DNA from 3 places in the Dickeya lacustris genome. Region 3 is predicted to be linked to each of the others. Evidence: predicted binding sites of a transcription regulator. Region 3 holds the regulator's gene; each other region holds the start of a gene.
What was found. The regulator LexA, encoded in region 3, represses DNA repair genes until DNA is damaged. The targets are predictions, from matches to a motif close to TNCTGTATGTACATACAGNA.

Region 1 (5,683 bases), 1.4 Mb from region 3:
GCCGGGTTGGAGCGCGGGGTTCGACCGATCGGGCTTTGATCGATATCGATCACCTTATCGAACTGCTCCAGCCCTTGAATCTCGCGGTACGGTGCCGGTTCGTTCAGCTCGCCGCCGTTAAGCTGGCGCTGGGCAATCGGGAACAGCGTGTCGTTAATCAGCGTCGATTTACCGGAGCCGGACACCCCGGTAATACAGGTGAACAGGCCAACCGGCAGCGTCAGCGTCACGTCTTTGAGGTTGTTGCCGCGCGCACCAATCAGTTTTAACACCTTCGAGGGATCGCCCTGTACGCGCTGCGCCGGAATGGCGATTTTGCGCGCGCCGCTCAGGTATTGGCCGGTCAGCGATTCCGGCACCGCCATAATCTGCGTGGCCGTACCTTCGGCAATCACCTGACCGCCGTGTACACCCGCGCCGGGGCCGATATCGATAATGTGGTCAGCGGCGCGAATCGCATCTTCATCGTGTTCCACCACGATAACCGTATTGCCGAGATTACGCAGGTGAATCAACGTTTCCAGCAGGCGCTCGTTATCGCGCTGGTGCAGGCCGATTGACGGCTCATCGAGCACATACATCACCCCCACCAGCCCGGCACCGATTTGGCTCGCCAGACGAATACGCTGCGCTTCGCCGCCCGACAAAGTTTCCGCCGAGCGCGACAGCGACAGGTAATTCAGCCCCACGTTGACCAGAAAACGCAGCCTGTCACCAATCTCTTTCAGCACTTTTTCGGCGATTTTCGCCCGCTGGCCGCTCAGTTTGATGTTTTCGAAAAAGGTCAGCGCATGGCCGATGCTCATGTCGGCAATCTGCGGTAGCGTGGTCTGCTCCACGTAGACGTGGCGCGCCTCTTCACGCAGACGCGTACCGTGACAGCTGGCGCACGAGCGGTTGCTGATAAATTTCGCCAGTTCCTCACGCACAGCGGTCGATTCGGTTTCCTTGTAGCGGCGCTCCATATTGTTGAGCACCCCTTCAAACGGGTGGCGACGCACCGAAGTATCACCGCGATCGTTGATGTACTTGAATTCGATATTTTCTTTGCCGGAACCGTAAAGAATCACTTTCTGAATCGATGCGCTAAGGCTGTCGAACGGCGCTTCCACGTCAAATTCATAGTGTTCCGCCAGCGAACGCAGCATCTGAAAATAGTAGAAGTTACGGCGATCCCAGCCGCGAATCGCGCCACCGGCCAGCGACAGCTCGCCGTTTTGCACCACGCGCGCCGGGTCAAAAAACTGCTGCACGCCCAGCCCGTCACAGGTCGGGCAGGCTCCCGCCGGGTTGTTAAAGGAAAACAGCCGGGGCTCCAGCTCATGCATGCTATAGCCACACACCGGGCAGGCAAAATTGGCGGAGAACAACAGCTCAGGCGCGTTCGGATCGTCCATATCCGCCACCACTGCGCTGCCGCCAGACAGCTCCAGCGCGGTTTCAAACGACTCGGCGAGGCGCTGCGCCAGATCGTCACGTACCTTGAAGCGATCCACCACCACTTCGATAGTGTGTTTTTTCTGCAATTCCAGTTTCGGCGGATCGGAAAGATCGCACACCTCGCCGTCGATACGGGCACGGATGTAACCCTGCGTCGCCAGATTTTCCAGCGTTTTGGTGTGCTCGCCTTTGCGATCTTTCACGACCGGAGCCAGCAGCATCAGCCGTTTGCCTTCCGGCTGGGCCAGCACGTTATCCACCATCTGGCTGACGGTTTGCGCATCCAGCGGAATATCGTGTTCTGGACAGCGCGGCTCGCCAACGCGGGCAAACAGCAGACGCAGATAATCGTGGATTTCAGTGATGGTGCCGACGGTAGAACGCGGGTTGTGCGAGGTAGATTTCTGCTCGATGGAAATGGCGGGCGACAACCCTTCAATATGATCGACATCCGGTTTTTCCATCAGCGACAGGAACTGACGCGCATAAGCCGAGAGCGACTCGACATAACGACGCTGACCTTCAGCATACAGCGTGTCAAACGCCAGTGAGGATTTGCCAGAACCGGATAACCCTGTCACGACGATCAGTTTATCGCGCGGAATAATCAGGTTGATATTCTTCAGGTTATGGGTTCGGGCACCACGAATTTCTATCTTATCCATGCACACTTTTCTCGCAAAAGACACCGTGTTGGCCCCGGCACACCGGCTGTATGCCAAAGAAAGCCAGTAGAAACGATCGATTATGGCACAAACAAAACTGAATGGATATCCAGTATCTGACGGCAATGTTCATCGCCGGGAAATAAAGAATGCGGCACGGCTCGCGGGTATTATCTGTCACGGTGGCGTGATAGAATTGATCGCTTAAACTTTAAAAAAGTGATTCTTCAGGAGACACCAAATGGCCAGCAGAGGCGTTAACAAAGTGATTCTTATCGGCAATCTGGGTCAAGACCCGGAAGTTCGCTACATGCCGAACGGCGGTGCGGTCGCCAACCTGACTCTGGCCACGTCAGACAGCTGGCGCGATAAGCAGACCGGCGAGCAGAAAGAGCGCACCGAGTGGCACCGTGTTGCCCTTTACGGCAAGCTGGCGGAAATCGCCGGTGAATACCTGCGTAAAGGCTCTCAGGTGTATATCGAAGGTCAGTTGCGCACCCGTAAATGGCAGGATCAGGGCGGCCAGGATCGCTACACCACTGAAGTTGTGGTCGATATCTCCGGCAGCATGCAAATGTTGGGCGGCCGTAACGGTGGCGGCGCACCTGCGGGTGGCAACATGGGCGGCGGCAATATGGGCGGTAACGCACCACAAGGTGGCTGGGGCCAACCGCAACAGCCGCAGCAAGCCAACCAGTTCAGCGGCGGCGGCCAGTCCCGTGCGCAGCAAAGCGCGCCGATGCCAGGCAACGAACCGCCAATGGATTTTGACGACGATATTCCGTTCTGATAACCGCGTTATTCTCCATACACTGCGCCCTGTAAAAACAGGGCGTTGTTTTATGGCCACCCTTTTTATGACCACCCGTCTTTTGTATCCGCCGTATCAACTCTCTTTCGCGTCAAAGGCGTCGCCAATCGCATAGTAATGGCCACCGGCCACATGGTGCAGGCTGCGCAACATAGGGTCGGCATCCTCGAAATGCCAGTGACCGTCACTAAAGACTCGTGAGTCGGCCCAGGCTCCCACCACCTCGCCGATAAACAGATCGTAGGTTTGCTGGTTGTGAGGCTCAGGGATCAGTTTGCACAATAACCAGGCCGCGCATCCTGCCACCAAAGGGACATCCGACTCGCTGCGACGAAACAGTTCCACCTGACAGCGCGCCAGCTTGTCCGGGTCATTGCGCAGGCTGATGCTGCCAACCTGATTCGTCAACGCCAGCTGCGCCACCGTTGGCACCTGAATAGCGAAATAGCCGCTATTTTCCAGCAGTTCGCGAGTTTTCGTTGCCTTATCGAGTACCACCGTCAGTTTTGCCGGGGTGAAGTCTAACCCGCAGCACCAGGCGGCCGCCATCACATCATCAATGCCGGCATGACTGGCAGACACCAGCACCGTCGGCCCGTGATTAATCAGCCGATACGCTTTTGCCAATTCAACCGGTAACATTTCGCTATTCATATCTCATCCTGCTTTATGGGGTTTTCCTTAACGTCATACCAGGCGTTCAGGGGTTATCGTTTGTATGCCAGCGACGGGCTGTAGCGCTGCTGTCAGCAATGCCTCTGCAATACGTCCCGCCGGGTTAATACGCCAGCGTGGTGGCAGCAACGGATGTAGCGCGCGCAGTAACTGCTGTGCCGCCCATTCGCCGGGCCGACGCTCATCGCGCTCACCGCCAATTAACCCAGGTCGCACCGAGGTGAGTGAGGAAAATCCCACCGCAGCCAGATCGCGCTCCAGTTCGCCTTTCACCCGGTTGTAGAAAAAACGCGAGGCGGCGTTAGCGCCCGCCGCCGAATTCAGTACGTAGGTCGGCGTTCCCTGTGCATGAGCCAGCCGCGCAACGGCCAATGGGTAGTCGTGATCGACCCGGTAAAACGCCGCCTGACTGCCTGTGGTTTTGATGGTGGAGCCGAGCGTGCAAATCACCGCATCCACCTGCCACCACGCGGCGTCTTGCGGCAGATGTTCAAAATCCACCCGTGGCGCCAGCAGCTTATCGTGCGCCGGTAATTCACGCCGCACCGGTGCCACCACCTGAGCAATACGCGAGTCAGCCAGTGCCTGTAATAACACCTGTTGCCCCACCAGCCCGGTTGCGCCGACCAGTAATAATCGCATGCTGATTTCTCTGTTTGAGGTTAGGGAGCGAAACGACATCGCCATAATGGCAAAATACGCTAACAGAGCGTGCTCTGAATTGTATAAATGCATCAGGCAAGCCGCATGTCCTGACTTAGGTGAACGCACCATACAAGTTTTGCACCAATGCATTCACCTATCGTATCCATTCAGCTCAAATGTTAACTATGGGTTACAAACAATTTTTTTACCTTCAATTTTCGAGAATTTGAGTTTCTTGTCATCGACTATCCAGGCTTGCTTAACCTGTTTTGGCCACGGCGTCTCCTCTGACGGAATGAACGTAATCGCCGTGCTATAAGAATTCGTGTCGTCAACATCGCAAGAAACGATTTTCGATGCAGGATTTTCTTTTGGCAAAGGAGACATCAATACATCCTTAACGACGCTACGGCGTTCAAGCAGTAAATATTCTCGGCCGCATATTTGCCAGAAAGTCAATGTCCAGGGATCACCGTCTTTTTCCATTCCAAATGCACCATGATTTTCCAGACCAATGTTTTTGTATCTACCTTCGATAGTAACAACCCGATCGTTTGGCGTATGACGCCCGATTAATGCTGAGGGAATATCAGTATTGCAGGTAACACCATCAAACCATTTTTCAGCACCCGTTGCGTATGATGAAACGAGCGCAAGGCTTAAGAGAAAAAAAAGAGAGCGACCAAGTGTCATGTAAACAGCCTCCAGACAGATAAAAGAAAAATAAATGATACCCACCCGAAATGAAAGAAAGGCAAAGCATGCACTTTAGACTCTATTCAAACAACGGGGTTAGGCAGCAATTCGGGTAAGAATATCATAGAGATTCTCTGCCCAAAAGATTACCAACAGGTTTATTTTTTAATAACATAAACTCTTACATCATCATTAATCGGATTTAATTATTATTTACCCCGCCAAATCTCCGCTCACTCTTTTCGTCATACCTTTCATCAGTAATACTGTTTTTTATTCACCACATTGCAACACTAAAAAAGTGAAAACATCGTTTTCAAATAAGGACAACAGTATGATTTCCGCGTCTCTTGATTATCTGGCGAAACAGCTAAATCAATATTTAAAGAATATGCTGAAGCTGCATGATGAGCTGGTCGTCATCGCTAATCCGGCGGATGACGATGGCAAAATGTTTCCACTCACCAAAAATAAACTCGTGGTATTTTTAGCCGGTATCGAAAAGGAGACGCTGCCGCATCGCAATCAGGCCATGATGTCAAATAACCGTTATACGCTGGCCACCCAGCCATTGTATGTACGGGTGAATATTATGGTGGCAGCAAATTTCACCGGCACACAATATCCTCAAGGATTAACGATGCTGGCGCACGCTATGGCGTTCCTGCATAAAAACCCCCAATTTAATCGTTATAACGCCCCAGATATGGATGGCGCTATTGAGCAAATATTAGTGGAGATGGAAAACCTG
Region 2 (5,683 bases), 1.7 Mb from region 3:
ACGCTGATACTCCTGCACCAGCACCGGTTCTGGGTCAACCAGTAACTCCCCCCGGTATCCATCCAGCACCAGCAAGCGCTGATGCAATAGCTCAGGCTGGATATCCGCATCCATCAGGGTCGGGATCCCCATGGCTCGCACCATAATGGCGGCATGAGAATTGGCAGCCCCGTCATAGGCGACGACACCTGCCAGCCGCTCCTGCGGCACTTCGGCCAGCAAGGTGGCCGTTAGTTCATCAGCAACCAGAATAAAGCGTTCCGGCCACTGGCCGTTACTTTGCGCGTTATCATCAAGATGAAACAGCAAGCGCTGGCCAAGCGCCCGTAAATCGCTGGAGCGATCACGCAGGTAAGTATCTTGCAGGCTGGCGAACTGGGCAGCAAAGCGCTCAATCACCACTTTTACCGCCCATTCGGCTACGCTACCGGTATCCACTTCCTGAAACAGATCGCGTTTCAGGCGCGCATCGTTAAGCAGATGAGAGTAGAAATCAAAAATAGCGGCGCTCTCTTTTTGCGCACTGGCGCTAAAGCGCTTGCTAAAACGGCGAAATTCGGCGGCGGCTTCTTCCATCGCCACCACTAAGCGAGATCGTTCACGATCGCTATCAAGACTTGAGGCCGGGAACACCAGCTCCAGCGATGGTTGACTGCGATCCTGCCAGCCCGGTGCAATCGCCACGCCGGAAGAGGCCACCATTGCTTTAATTCGCGTTTGCCGGTATTGACCAAACAGCGCTTTCATTTGTGACTGAGACAAAATAGCCGCCATTTGGGTCGCCAGCGTCACCATAAATGACTCTTCGTTCTTATCAAACTGGCGATGTTCACGCTGCTGTACCACCAGTACACCCAGCAATTGACGCCGATGAATAACCGGTACACCCAGAAACGAGCGAAAGTGCTGTTCACGAACGGCGGGAATAAACTTAAAACTGGGGTGGCTTTGGGCATCAGCCAGATTGATGGGCTCGGCGCGCTCACCAACCAGACCAACGATCCCCTGGCCAAAGGCCAGAGTAATGGTGCGGCCGCGCGGTTTTTTCAGCCCGCGCGTCGCCATCAGGTAGTAGCATTGACGGTCATTATCCGCCAGATAAATGGAGCAGACCTCGGTGTCCATCGCCTGACAGGTTTCATTTACCAAAATTTCTAATGCATCACTCAACCGGGCTGCGGCAGCCACTTTCTCGATAATTTCTCGCAGTCGCGTGAGCATCATGATAAATCGAATTATCCTCGTTTTCGCCGGGCACCAGAGGGGATTTTAACAGCCGAATTTTCCTGTAATTGAATAACCGCAGCCGCAAATTCCTTCATCACTTTTCGGTAAACATCACGTTTGAACGACACAACCTGACGCACCGGATACCAATAGCTCACCCAGCGCCAGCCATCAAACTCCGGCGTACCGCTGCTTTGCATATTAATATCAGACTCATTACACATTAACTGTAGCAGAAACCATTTCTGCTTTTGGCCGATACACACCGGTTTTGTATCCCAACGCACCAAACGTTTTGGCAATTTATAGCGCAACCAGCTTCGTGTGGAAGCCAAAATACGAACGTCCTTTTTCCGCAGTCCCACTTCCTCGAACAGCTCACGGTACATGGCCTGTTCCGCGCTTTCTCCTGGGTTTATTCCCCCCTGGGGAAACTGCCAGGAGTGCTGGCCGTAGCGACGAGCCCACAATACCTGGCCCTGCCGATTACAAATGACAATACCAACATTCGGGCGGTAGCCATCATCGTCGATCACCGGACTACCTCAGTAAACAAGAATGTAAAGATGACCCGATTGTTTCACACTCCTGACAGACGGTAAACTCCCGCTTCACATCCATCCTGATAAGCGTCTCATTGCCCCTTTTTTCCCTTCTTTGACTGATAAAACGCGGTTAACCCACAGATGATTGCCAAGTTATAAACATCTCGCCAGTGAACAAGGTATTTTATTCACTTTTTCTGTGGACATCTTTGTGAAGAACATCATGAAAAAGTGCGTAAAACCTGTTTCAACTTAATTTAGCTCGTCAGAAATCAGAAAAAATAGCTATTTCCTTTCAACTAATTAAACCTCATTGACGGCATTTTTTCGTCTCATCCACCAACTGTGATCGCGCGCAACATTCAAAATGGCTAAAGATCGCGCGACCGGGCCGTTATCCACAGCGCCCAGACGAAAAGCAGACAAAAAACCGCCAGAACCAGTAAATACGCCCCTCGTCAAGGCTGTAAATCAAAACAGTGATCGTGGGTTATCCCGGTTATCCCAAAAATCTGTGGATAACATAGTGTAAAATCCTGTTCATTGTCGGTGGCTTGTCATGAACAAAACCTGAAGGCATGATCTTCACGCCATCGATGATAGGAAAAATCACAGCAGAATCATGCTATTATTGTTTTTTATCGCCGCAGTATACCGTTCACGGTAATTCGGCGATATTGGCGGTTATTTTTTAACCAAAACCTTCAATAACCGATGAGCGCGTCATGCAGACTCCAATACTTCATCAGCAGCCACCGGATAGCGAACGTGCGCTTATGCAACGCGCACAAGCACTGGCGGGCTATTCACTTGCCGAGCTAGCCCGGTTTGCCCGGCTGCCGCTGCCCGCCAACCTCAAGCGAGATAAAGGCTGGATTGGCACCTTACTGGAGCGTTTTCTTGGCGCCAACGCTGGCAGCAAGCCCGAGCAAGATTTTCCCGAGCTCGGCGTAGAACTCAAAACTATCCCCATTGATGAACAAGGACGCCCGCTGGAAACAACGTTTGTCTGTGTCGCCCCCCTGACCGGCAATAGCGGCGTAATCTGGCAGAACAGTCATGTACGTCGAAAACTGGCCAGAGTGTTGTGGATTCCCGTTGAGGGGTCGCGCTCCATCCCGTTGGGCGAGCGCCATATCGGTTCTCCTTTGCTGTGGAGTCCAAATGAAGAGGAAGAGAGGCTGTTGCGCCAGGATTGGGAAGAGTTGATGGATTTGATTGTGCTGGGAAAAGTGGAGAGTATCACCGCGCGTCACGGCGAAGTGCTGCAACTGCGTCCCAAAGCCGCTAACAGCCGTATCTTAACCGAAGCGATTGGGGAACACGGCCAGCCCATCATGACTCTCCCTCGCGGTTTTTATCTGAAGAAAACCTTTACGACGCCATTATTAGCGCGCCATTTTTTGCTGTAACTCGCGCTCACCCCCATGTCCCTCTCTGACAGCATAAATCCCGCTTGCCTGAGTAACCGTGAGGCAGAGATAATACTCATTTACGATTCGTTTAAGGATGCACTGAGATAATGTTCGATTGGATTGCAGACCCTAACGCCTGGCTGGCTCTGGCGACGCTCACCCTGCTGGAAATTGTTCTGGGTATTGATAACATCATTTTTTTATCACTGGTCGTCGCCAAACTCCCCAAACATCAACAAAATAGAGCCCGCCGCATCGGATTAATGGGTGCAATGCTCATGCGTCTTGGGTTGCTGGCGTCTATCGCCTGGGTTATCAAGCTGACCAATCCGCTGTTTAGCGTTTTTGGCCAGGAGATTTCAGCCCGTGACCTCATCTTATTTCTTGGTGGCTTGTTTCTTATCTGGAAATCCAGCAAAGAGATTCATGAAACCATTGAGGGTGGCGGCGAAGCCAACACCACACAGGTACACTCCTTTCTGGGCGCTATCGTGCAGATTATGCTGCTAGACATCATCTTTAGTCTGGATTCGGTAATTACCGCCGTCGGCCTGTCTGACCACCTGTTTATCATGATGTCTGCGGTGGTGATTGCCGTCGGAGTCATGATGTTTTCCGCGCGAACGATTGGCGAATTTGTTGACAGGCACCCTTCAGTAAAAATGCTGGCGCTGGCTTTCCTGATTCTGGTCGGCTTTACACTGATATTGGAAAGCGTCGATATTCATGTACCGAAAGGGTATATCTATTTCGCCATGTTCTTCTCAATGTCAGTCGAAGCGCTCAATCTTATTCGGGCTAAAAAGCCGTGATTCACGCAGGATAAGCAGTCTAAAATCAGTAAAATATGAGAGGGAAAACGCCAACACGCTATTTCCCTCTCTCTTTTTAACTATCTTTTTAATTTTTTTACCTTAAATCCTAACCACAATCTGATAACGCTTTGCTAGACTGACAAGACGTTCAATTTTTTTGCTAAATAACAGGTACATTTGGTATGCACCACCGGTTTATCTCGGCTTTCGTGCTGATGTCTCTCTTTCTGCTCAGTGGTTGTACCCGCCACTATGTCATCGCCACCAAAGAAGGGCAGATGCTATTAGCACAAGGAAAACCGGCTCTCGACCCGGCTACCGGCCTGCTCAGTTATACTGATGAAGATGGCACATCACATCAGATTCGTCATGACGATGTCTCTCAAGTTATTGAGCGCTGAAGCCATGTGACGCTTTGCGCTCCTCACGGGAAACGCCTTACCTGGCCGCACCGTTCTCACCGTTTTTCTCCTGATTTTTCCGGTATAAAGAAGCTTCCCCCCTCGCCTCGGCTTGGTTATAGTCGCCAGTGAGGTGCCACAGGCACCTACCTTATTCAGAAGAATAAAAAGGAAACTGCAATGCACTATCATCGTATTCCCCACAGCAGTCTGGAAGTCAGTACGCTGGCACTTGGCACCATGACCTTCGGTGAACAGAACAGCGAAGCGGATGCGCATGCTCAATTGGATCTTGCTGTCGCCAGCGGGGTAAACCTGATTGACACCGCAGAAATTTACCCGGTGCCGCCGCGCTCAGAAACTCAGGGACTGACAGAGAGTTATATCGGCTCCTGGCTGAAAAGCCGTGGCGGGCGAGAAAAACTGATCATTGCAAGCAAAGTAGCAGGCCCGGTACGCACCAATGACAACAGCCTGCGCCCGCAGCAGGCGCTGGATCGCAAAAATATCCGCGCAGCGCTGGATGAGAGCTTAAAGCGCCTGAATACCGATTATATCGACCTCTACCAGTTGCACTGGCCGCAGCGCCAGACCAACTGCTTTGGGAAACTCAATTATCAATACACCAGCGAAAAACCAGCCGTCACCCTGCTCGAAACCCTGGAAGCCCTGAGCGAACAGGTCAGAGCGGGCAAAATTCGCTATGTGGGGGTTTCTAATGAAACGCCGTGGGGAGTGATGCGTTACCTGCAACTGGCGGAAAAACACGATTTACCGCGCATTGTCTCCATCCAAAACCCCTACAGCCTGTTAAACCGTAGCTTTGAGGTTGGGTTGGCGGAAGTCAGTCAGCATGAAGGCGTAGAGCTACTGGCCTACTCACCGCTGGCGTTTGGTACGCTAACCGGCAAGTATTTGCACGGCGCGAAACCTGCCGGTGCCCGCAATACATTATTTAGCCGCTTTGTGCGCTATTCTGCCCCCCATACTCAGCAAGCGATTGCCGAGTATGTCGCTCTGGCGCAAAAACATGGGCTTGACCCGGCACAAATGGCGCTGGCGTTCGTGCGTCAACAGCCGTTTGTCGCCAGTACACTGTTGGGCGCAACCACACTGGCTCAATTACAAACCAATCTGGACAGCCTGAATGTCACGCTTGGCGACGAGTTACTGGCAGAGCTGGACGCTATTCATCGACGTTTCACCATCCCCGCGCCTTAACCCGTCTTGCAGGCTTTACGCCCGTAAAGCCTGCGCTAACTCATTGCTAAAACGGTATA
Region 3 (5,683 bases):
CAGCTTCTCAATCCCGTTTAACAAGCGCAGATGCGGCATGCCCTGATGCTGGCCTTCCCGCCCAGGAGAGCGACCGAACATCACTGCAACAGGCACCATCTGTATATCCAGCTCTGGGTTATTGCGGTGCAAATCCAGATAGTCGTGAAACAGCTTGATGGACTGTTGTTTCGGCACGTAATAGCGAAACAGGCGCGGGCCGTCGCTGACGAAAACATAGCTAGGCAGCGTTTTGCCATCAATATACTGGGGTTGCAGTGGGTCTGGCAGGTTTAGCTCCAGACACTTTGTACGCAACGTCAGCAGGTCTGCCTTAGAACTGTAAGGCAGCACATAAAATATTGGCCTTGAAGGATCCAGACGTTGCTCGTTAACGGGGTCCTGTGGAATAACCTTACTCTTTACTAAGAGTTTTAGAGGGAAATTCAGTAACTTGTAGTAAATTTTACGCCAACCTGACATAACAACCAAAAGCCTCTTGTTAGCAATGCGCGCCAAGGATAACAGAAACCCAACAGGATATCTGTGGTGATGCAATCATGTGGACGCGTTAAAATTGCGGCCAATCACAAATTACAGGTGGAGTTATCATGAATAAGACAACAGGAATGACTCGCATTGTCAAAGCTGCCGGGTATTCCCTGCAAGGTCTGAAGCAGGCGTGGCAGCATGAAGCCGCATTTCGTCAGGAGTCTGTATTGTTGCTGGCGGCGGTGATTGTCGCAGGGCTATTGCCCGTTTCCACGCTGGAGCGGTTGTTGTTGGTAGGGTCTGTGGTGTTGATCGTGCTGTTTGAGCTGGTGAACAGTGCGATTGAAGCGGTGGTCGATCGCGTCGGCCTCGAGTATCACGAGTTATCCGGGCGGGCAAAAGACATCGGTTCTGCTGCGGTTTTGGTCGCTTGCTTATTCGCTGCGGTGGTTTGGGTGTCGCTATTATGGAGCCGTTTTGCGTAATGGCTTGCATAAGCGCGGAAAATTCCGCGCAATAGGCGATATCGCGGTTCCCATTGGCAGTATCCCTGTATATACTCACAGCGAAACTGTATAAACAAACAGGGGGCGGAATGAAAACATTAACTACCAGGCAACAGCAGGTTTATGACCTGATTCGCGATCATATCTCTCAAAGTGGTATGCCGCCGACCCGGGCGGAGATTGCCAGTCAGCTTGGTTTTCGTTCGCCGAATGCGGCTGAAGAGCATCTTAAAGCATTGGCGCGTAAAGGCGTGATTGAGATTGTCACCGGGGCTTCCCGTGGTATCCGTCTACTGATGGAAGAGGAAGATCTGGGGTTGCCGCTGATTGGCCGCGTGGCTGCCGGTGAGCCGCTGTTAGCGCAACAGCATATTGAGTGCCACTATCAGGTTGACCCCGCCATGTTTAAACCCAGTGCGGATTTTTTGCTGCGTGTCAGCGGTATGTCAATGAAAGACATAGGCATCCTGGATGGAGACCTACTGGCGGTACATAAAACACAAGATGTGCACAATGGGCAGGTTGTGGTGGCGCGCATTGATGATGAAGTGACAGTTAAGCGCCTGAAAAAACAGGGTAACGTGGTGCAGTTGCTGGCGGAAAACAAAGAGTTTTCACCTATTGTGGTTGATTTACGCGAGCAGGCGTTCTCCATTGAAGGGCTGGCTGTCGGGGTCATCCGTAATAGTAACTGGGGGTAATGCCCTCATTACCGCGATGTGTTCATGAATAGATGTGTTTGTGAATAATAACCGTATCTCTTTCATTGGCGGGTAGGTTGTCTCTGTCGAGCTTATTCCATCGGCGCTAACGCCCTCTGGCGTGCGATGGTATTCAGCCTCAGTCATAAACCAATCAACACCGATGGCTATCACCAAGCATAGTCTACAGCGCGACGGTAAACCGCGCGCCAGAGGACGACAAATCCAAGAGACGACAAATAAAGCCAGGTAAAAAGAAGGCCAGGTGAAAAGAGAGCTAAGTGAAAGAGAACCTGATAGTGCAACGAGTTGTGTGAAGTGCTGTGCCACTTCACACTCCGGTATCAGGGGAAATAGGCGTGCTTGCCTTCGTATTACAAGCTGCCTGTAGGCTCACGCAACATTAGCAGTCCTCTTGAGCAAGCCTTCTTGCAACCCGCCTCTGGCGTGCGCAGTCAGCGTTTTTTTACCACAATGCTGTGGTCATGGCTGCAACTATCCCGATGTTCACAAGACTCCACTTTCTGACACTCGCCGCATAAACCGTGTGCTTCCACCACGCTATGACGCAACGCAAATCCTGACTGTCTGGCTAGTTGCTGCAATGTTTCTTCAATACCTTGCGTTTGACGCTCAGTGACTTGGCCACAGCGGTCACAGATAAACAGCGCCGAAGTGTGGCTATGCTCTTCAAAGTGATGACAAAGAACATAGCTATTTGTCGATTCGACTTTGTGGATAAAACCTTGTTCCAGAAGAAAATCCAGTGCGCGGTAAACGGTGGGGGGTTTAGCTTGTGGCTCTGACAGACGCAGTAGATCCAGTAAATCATACGCACTGATGGCACCATGTTGCAGTGCCATTAAACGCAGCACTTCCTGCCGCTGTGGGGTCAGGCGCACATGACGTTGCTGGCAAAGCTGTTCAGCCTGGGCAAGGAGAGTGTCCAGATTGGTTGGATCCATTGCAGTAACCCTGAGGCGAGGTTGAGATAATTTCCTCATCTTACCATGACTAAATTAAAACACCGAAATGTGGTATCGGCGTGGGGCGAGGCGCAACCGGAGCGGGATAACGCCTGAATGTCATGAATAGGGGTGGCTGATGTATGGCTCAGGCGGCGAGGTCTATCAACAATAACCGGGTCGCGGTTTCAGCCTTGAGCGTCAGGCTATTTTCCTGCTTCACAAATGCGCCATCGCCGCAATGAAGCAAGTTTGAACAGGGTTTCTCAGGCGTAGAGGTGTGGGCTGTTTCACCATTTCCCTGAATATGCACCGTGCCGTAGATAGATTGCAGGTAAGCACGGCTGCCATGTAGCGTCAGTGTGTGCTGCGTCTGTGCTGCCAGATTCAGATGATGTATCCATACCTGCTGACGCAGATGAAGACCGGACTCCGTTTCTTCCGGTGCGGCCAGCAACTGGTAAGGCGCATCCGTTAGAGTGGCGCGTTGTACGCACTGATTTTCCCGCATGGGGCAGGCATCCAGCCATAATTGCAGTCGCGTTAACGCGGTATTTTCACTGAGATTGTGCTCGCTGTAGCTGACATGAGGCTGCGTGGCAAGCAGTAAGGCGTCACCGGCTTTCGCTCTGATATGGTTGCCATTACTGTCACGGTATTCGGCCTCCCCTTGCAGCAAGATATTCAGCACATCCACTCGCGGGTAAGTCCTTGGTTGAAAAGCCGCTCCTGGAGCCAGCACTTCCTGATTCAGGACGCGTAGCGAGGCAAACCCCAATAAATCAGGATCGAAATAATGACCGAAAGAAAAGGTATAGCGTGCCTGTAGCCAGCCGTAGTCTGCCTGACCGCATTGTTTCGCTGCTCTACTGATGATCATGGTATTCGATCCTGAGAATTATTGATAACGCGATAGTAATTGTCTGGACGATGGATTGTTAGCCAGTTAATCTGGTCGGCACGTTCAAAAATCCTGAATGAGTGAAACATGGCAAAGGAACGGGCATTAACACTGGAAGCATTACGCGTAATGGATGCGATTGACCGACGGGGAAGTTTTGCGGCAGCAGCGGATGAGCTGGGGCGTGTGCCTTCTGCGCTGAGTTATACCATGCAAAAGCTGGAAGATGAGCTGGACGTGGTGCTGTTTGACCGCTCAGGGCATCGTACGAAGTTTACCAACGTGGGGCGCATGCTGCTGGAGCGGGGACGCATCCTGCTGGAAGCCGCAGATAAATTGACAACGGATGCCGAAGCGCTGGCGAGAGGGTGGGAAACGCATCTGACCATCGTGCTGGAGGCGTTGGTTCCCATTGATCGTATTTTTCCGCTGCTCGATAAGTTGTCGCTGAAAGCCAATACGCAGGTGTCTTTATTGACGGAAGTGCTGGCGGGTGCCTGGGAGCGGCTGGAGCAGGGGAAAGCGGATATCGTGATTGCCCCGGATATGCATTTTCGATCGTCATCTGAAATTAATACCCGCAAGCTTTACACTATCAAAAACGTTTATGTCGCAAGCCCGGATCATCCCATTCATGACGAGCCCGAACCCTTATCAGAAGTGAGCCGTGTTAAATATCGCGGCATTGCAATTGCTGACACCGCGCGCGAACGGCCTGTGCTTACTGTGCAGCTACTCGACAAGCAGCCACGGCTTACCGTCAGCTCGCTGGATGATAAACGCCGGGCGTTGTTGGCCGGGCTCGGTGTAGCCACTATGCCTTATGATATGGTGGCTAAGGATATTGCTGAAGGCCGGTTACGGGTGGTCAGCCCGGAAAATATTCTGGAAGGGCAGATAATCATGGCCTGGCGACGTGACAGTATGGGTGAAGCTAAAGCCTGGTTCTTGCGCGAAATCCCCCGCATTTTTAACGCATCATGATGGCAAACGCCGCACCGTCGGAGCACCACGATAACCGGCATGAGTGTGATAACCGGTAGTGTGATAAGCGGTGCTCAGATGATGAGGCGCAAGGCGTTAAGCGACATCTCTTAGCCGCGCTTGTCGCGGCCATGCGGCGCAGTTAAATCAATCTCTGGCCCGACGGAGATAATACCCTGTGGGTTGAGCGTGGCATGGCTGCGATAGTAATGATGGCGAATGTTATCCATATCGACGGTATCCGCGATGCCTGGCATTTGATAAATCTCACGCAGATAGCCGTAGAGATGAGGGTAGTCAGTGAGGCGGCGTTTATCACATTTGAAGTGCGTGTGGTAGACAGGATCAAAACGGATCAACGTCGTCCACAGTCGGATGTCCGCTTCAGTTAAGCTATCTCCGGTCAGATAGCGATGTTCACCAAGCAATGTCTCAAGGCGATCGAGCGCCTGAAATACCTGGCTGACCGCGTCGTCATACGCCTGCTGGCTGGTGGCAAAACCTGCTTTATACACCCCGTTGTTGAACTGGTGGTAAATCCAGGCGTTGAGTTCATTTATCTGTGTGGTCAGCGCGGGCGGGTAATAGTCGCCAGGGGCGGCGCCACATTCATCAAACGCGCTGTTAAACATGCGGATAATATCGGCGGATTCGTTGCTGACAATGGTGTGCTGGTGGGTATCCCACAGTACGGGGACGGTAACGCGTCCGCTGTAATCGGCTTTGGCCTGCAAGTACAACTGATAAAGATATTCGTGCTGGTAGAGCGTATCGCCGGTGGTGTGTGGAAAGTCGTTTGCAAAAGTCCAGCCTTGATTAAGCATCAAGGGATGTACAACACAGACGCCGATGTGCTGCTCCAGCCCTTTGAGTTTTCGCAGCAATAATGTGCGATGCGCCCAGGGGCACGCCAATGAGACGTAGAGGTGATAACGGCCGGGTTCGGCCTTAAAGCCGCCACTGCCCGTCGGGCCGGGTTCGCCATCGCGTGTGACCCAGTGGCGAAAAAATGTCTGTGGCCGCCTGAAATGGCCGCCTGACGATTGGGTTTCGTACCAGGTATCATGCCATACGCCGTCAACTAACAATCCCATTGCGCGCTCTCCTCTGCAAAATGACGATGGCGGCCAATGGCCGCCATAAGATTATCAGGCT

Region 1: a site for LexA is predicted at 2,201-2,220, ahead of uvrA (excinuclease ABC subunit UvrA). Genes of this name have one in related genera too.
Region 2: a site for LexA is predicted at 2,235-2,254, ahead of mutH (DNA mismatch repair endonuclease MutH). Genes of this name have one in related genera too.

The regions. Positions count from the first base shown of each region.
Region 1 is NZ_CP114280.1:3,314,618-3,320,300, reverse strand. It holds gene uvrA (excinuclease ABC subunit UvrA) at 1-2,105, opposite strand, end outside; gene O1Q98_RS15005 (single-stranded DNA-binding protein) at 2,347-2,895, shown strand; gene O1Q98_RS15000 (flavin reductase family protein) at 2,992-3,570, opposite strand; gene O1Q98_RS14995 (Rossmann-fold NAD(P)-binding domain-containing protein) at 3,604-4,233, opposite strand; gene O1Q98_RS14990 (hypothetical protein) at 4,420-4,929, opposite strand; gene O1Q98_RS14985 (Pvc16 family protein) at 5,267-5,683, shown strand, end outside.
Region 2 is NZ_CP114280.1:3,664,184-3,669,866, reverse strand. It holds gene ptsP (phosphoenolpyruvate--protein phosphotransferase) at 1-1,221, opposite strand, end outside; gene rppH (RNA pyrophosphohydrolase) at 1,236-1,763, opposite strand; gene mutH (DNA mismatch repair endonuclease MutH) at 2,498-3,184, shown strand; gene O1Q98_RS16575 (TerC family protein) at 3,295-3,999, shown strand; gene O1Q98_RS16570 (YgdI/YgdR family lipoprotein) at 4,185-4,403, shown strand; gene O1Q98_RS16565 (NADP(H)-dependent aldo-keto reductase) at 4,584-5,624, shown strand.
Region 3 is NZ_CP114280.1:1,953,128-1,958,810, reverse strand. It holds partial or broken gene plsB (glycerol-3-phosphate 1-O-acyltransferase PlsB) at 1-462, opposite strand, end outside; gene O1Q98_RS08845 (diacylglycerol kinase) at 591-956, shown strand; gene lexA (transcriptional repressor LexA) at 1,067-1,678, shown strand; gene zur (zinc uptake transcriptional repressor Zur) at 2,134-2,643, opposite strand; gene O1Q98_RS08830 (pirin family protein) at 2,792-3,523, opposite strand; gene O1Q98_RS08825 (LysR family transcriptional regulator) at 3,632-4,528, shown strand; gene O1Q98_RS08820 (glutathione S-transferase family protein) at 4,639-5,622, opposite strand.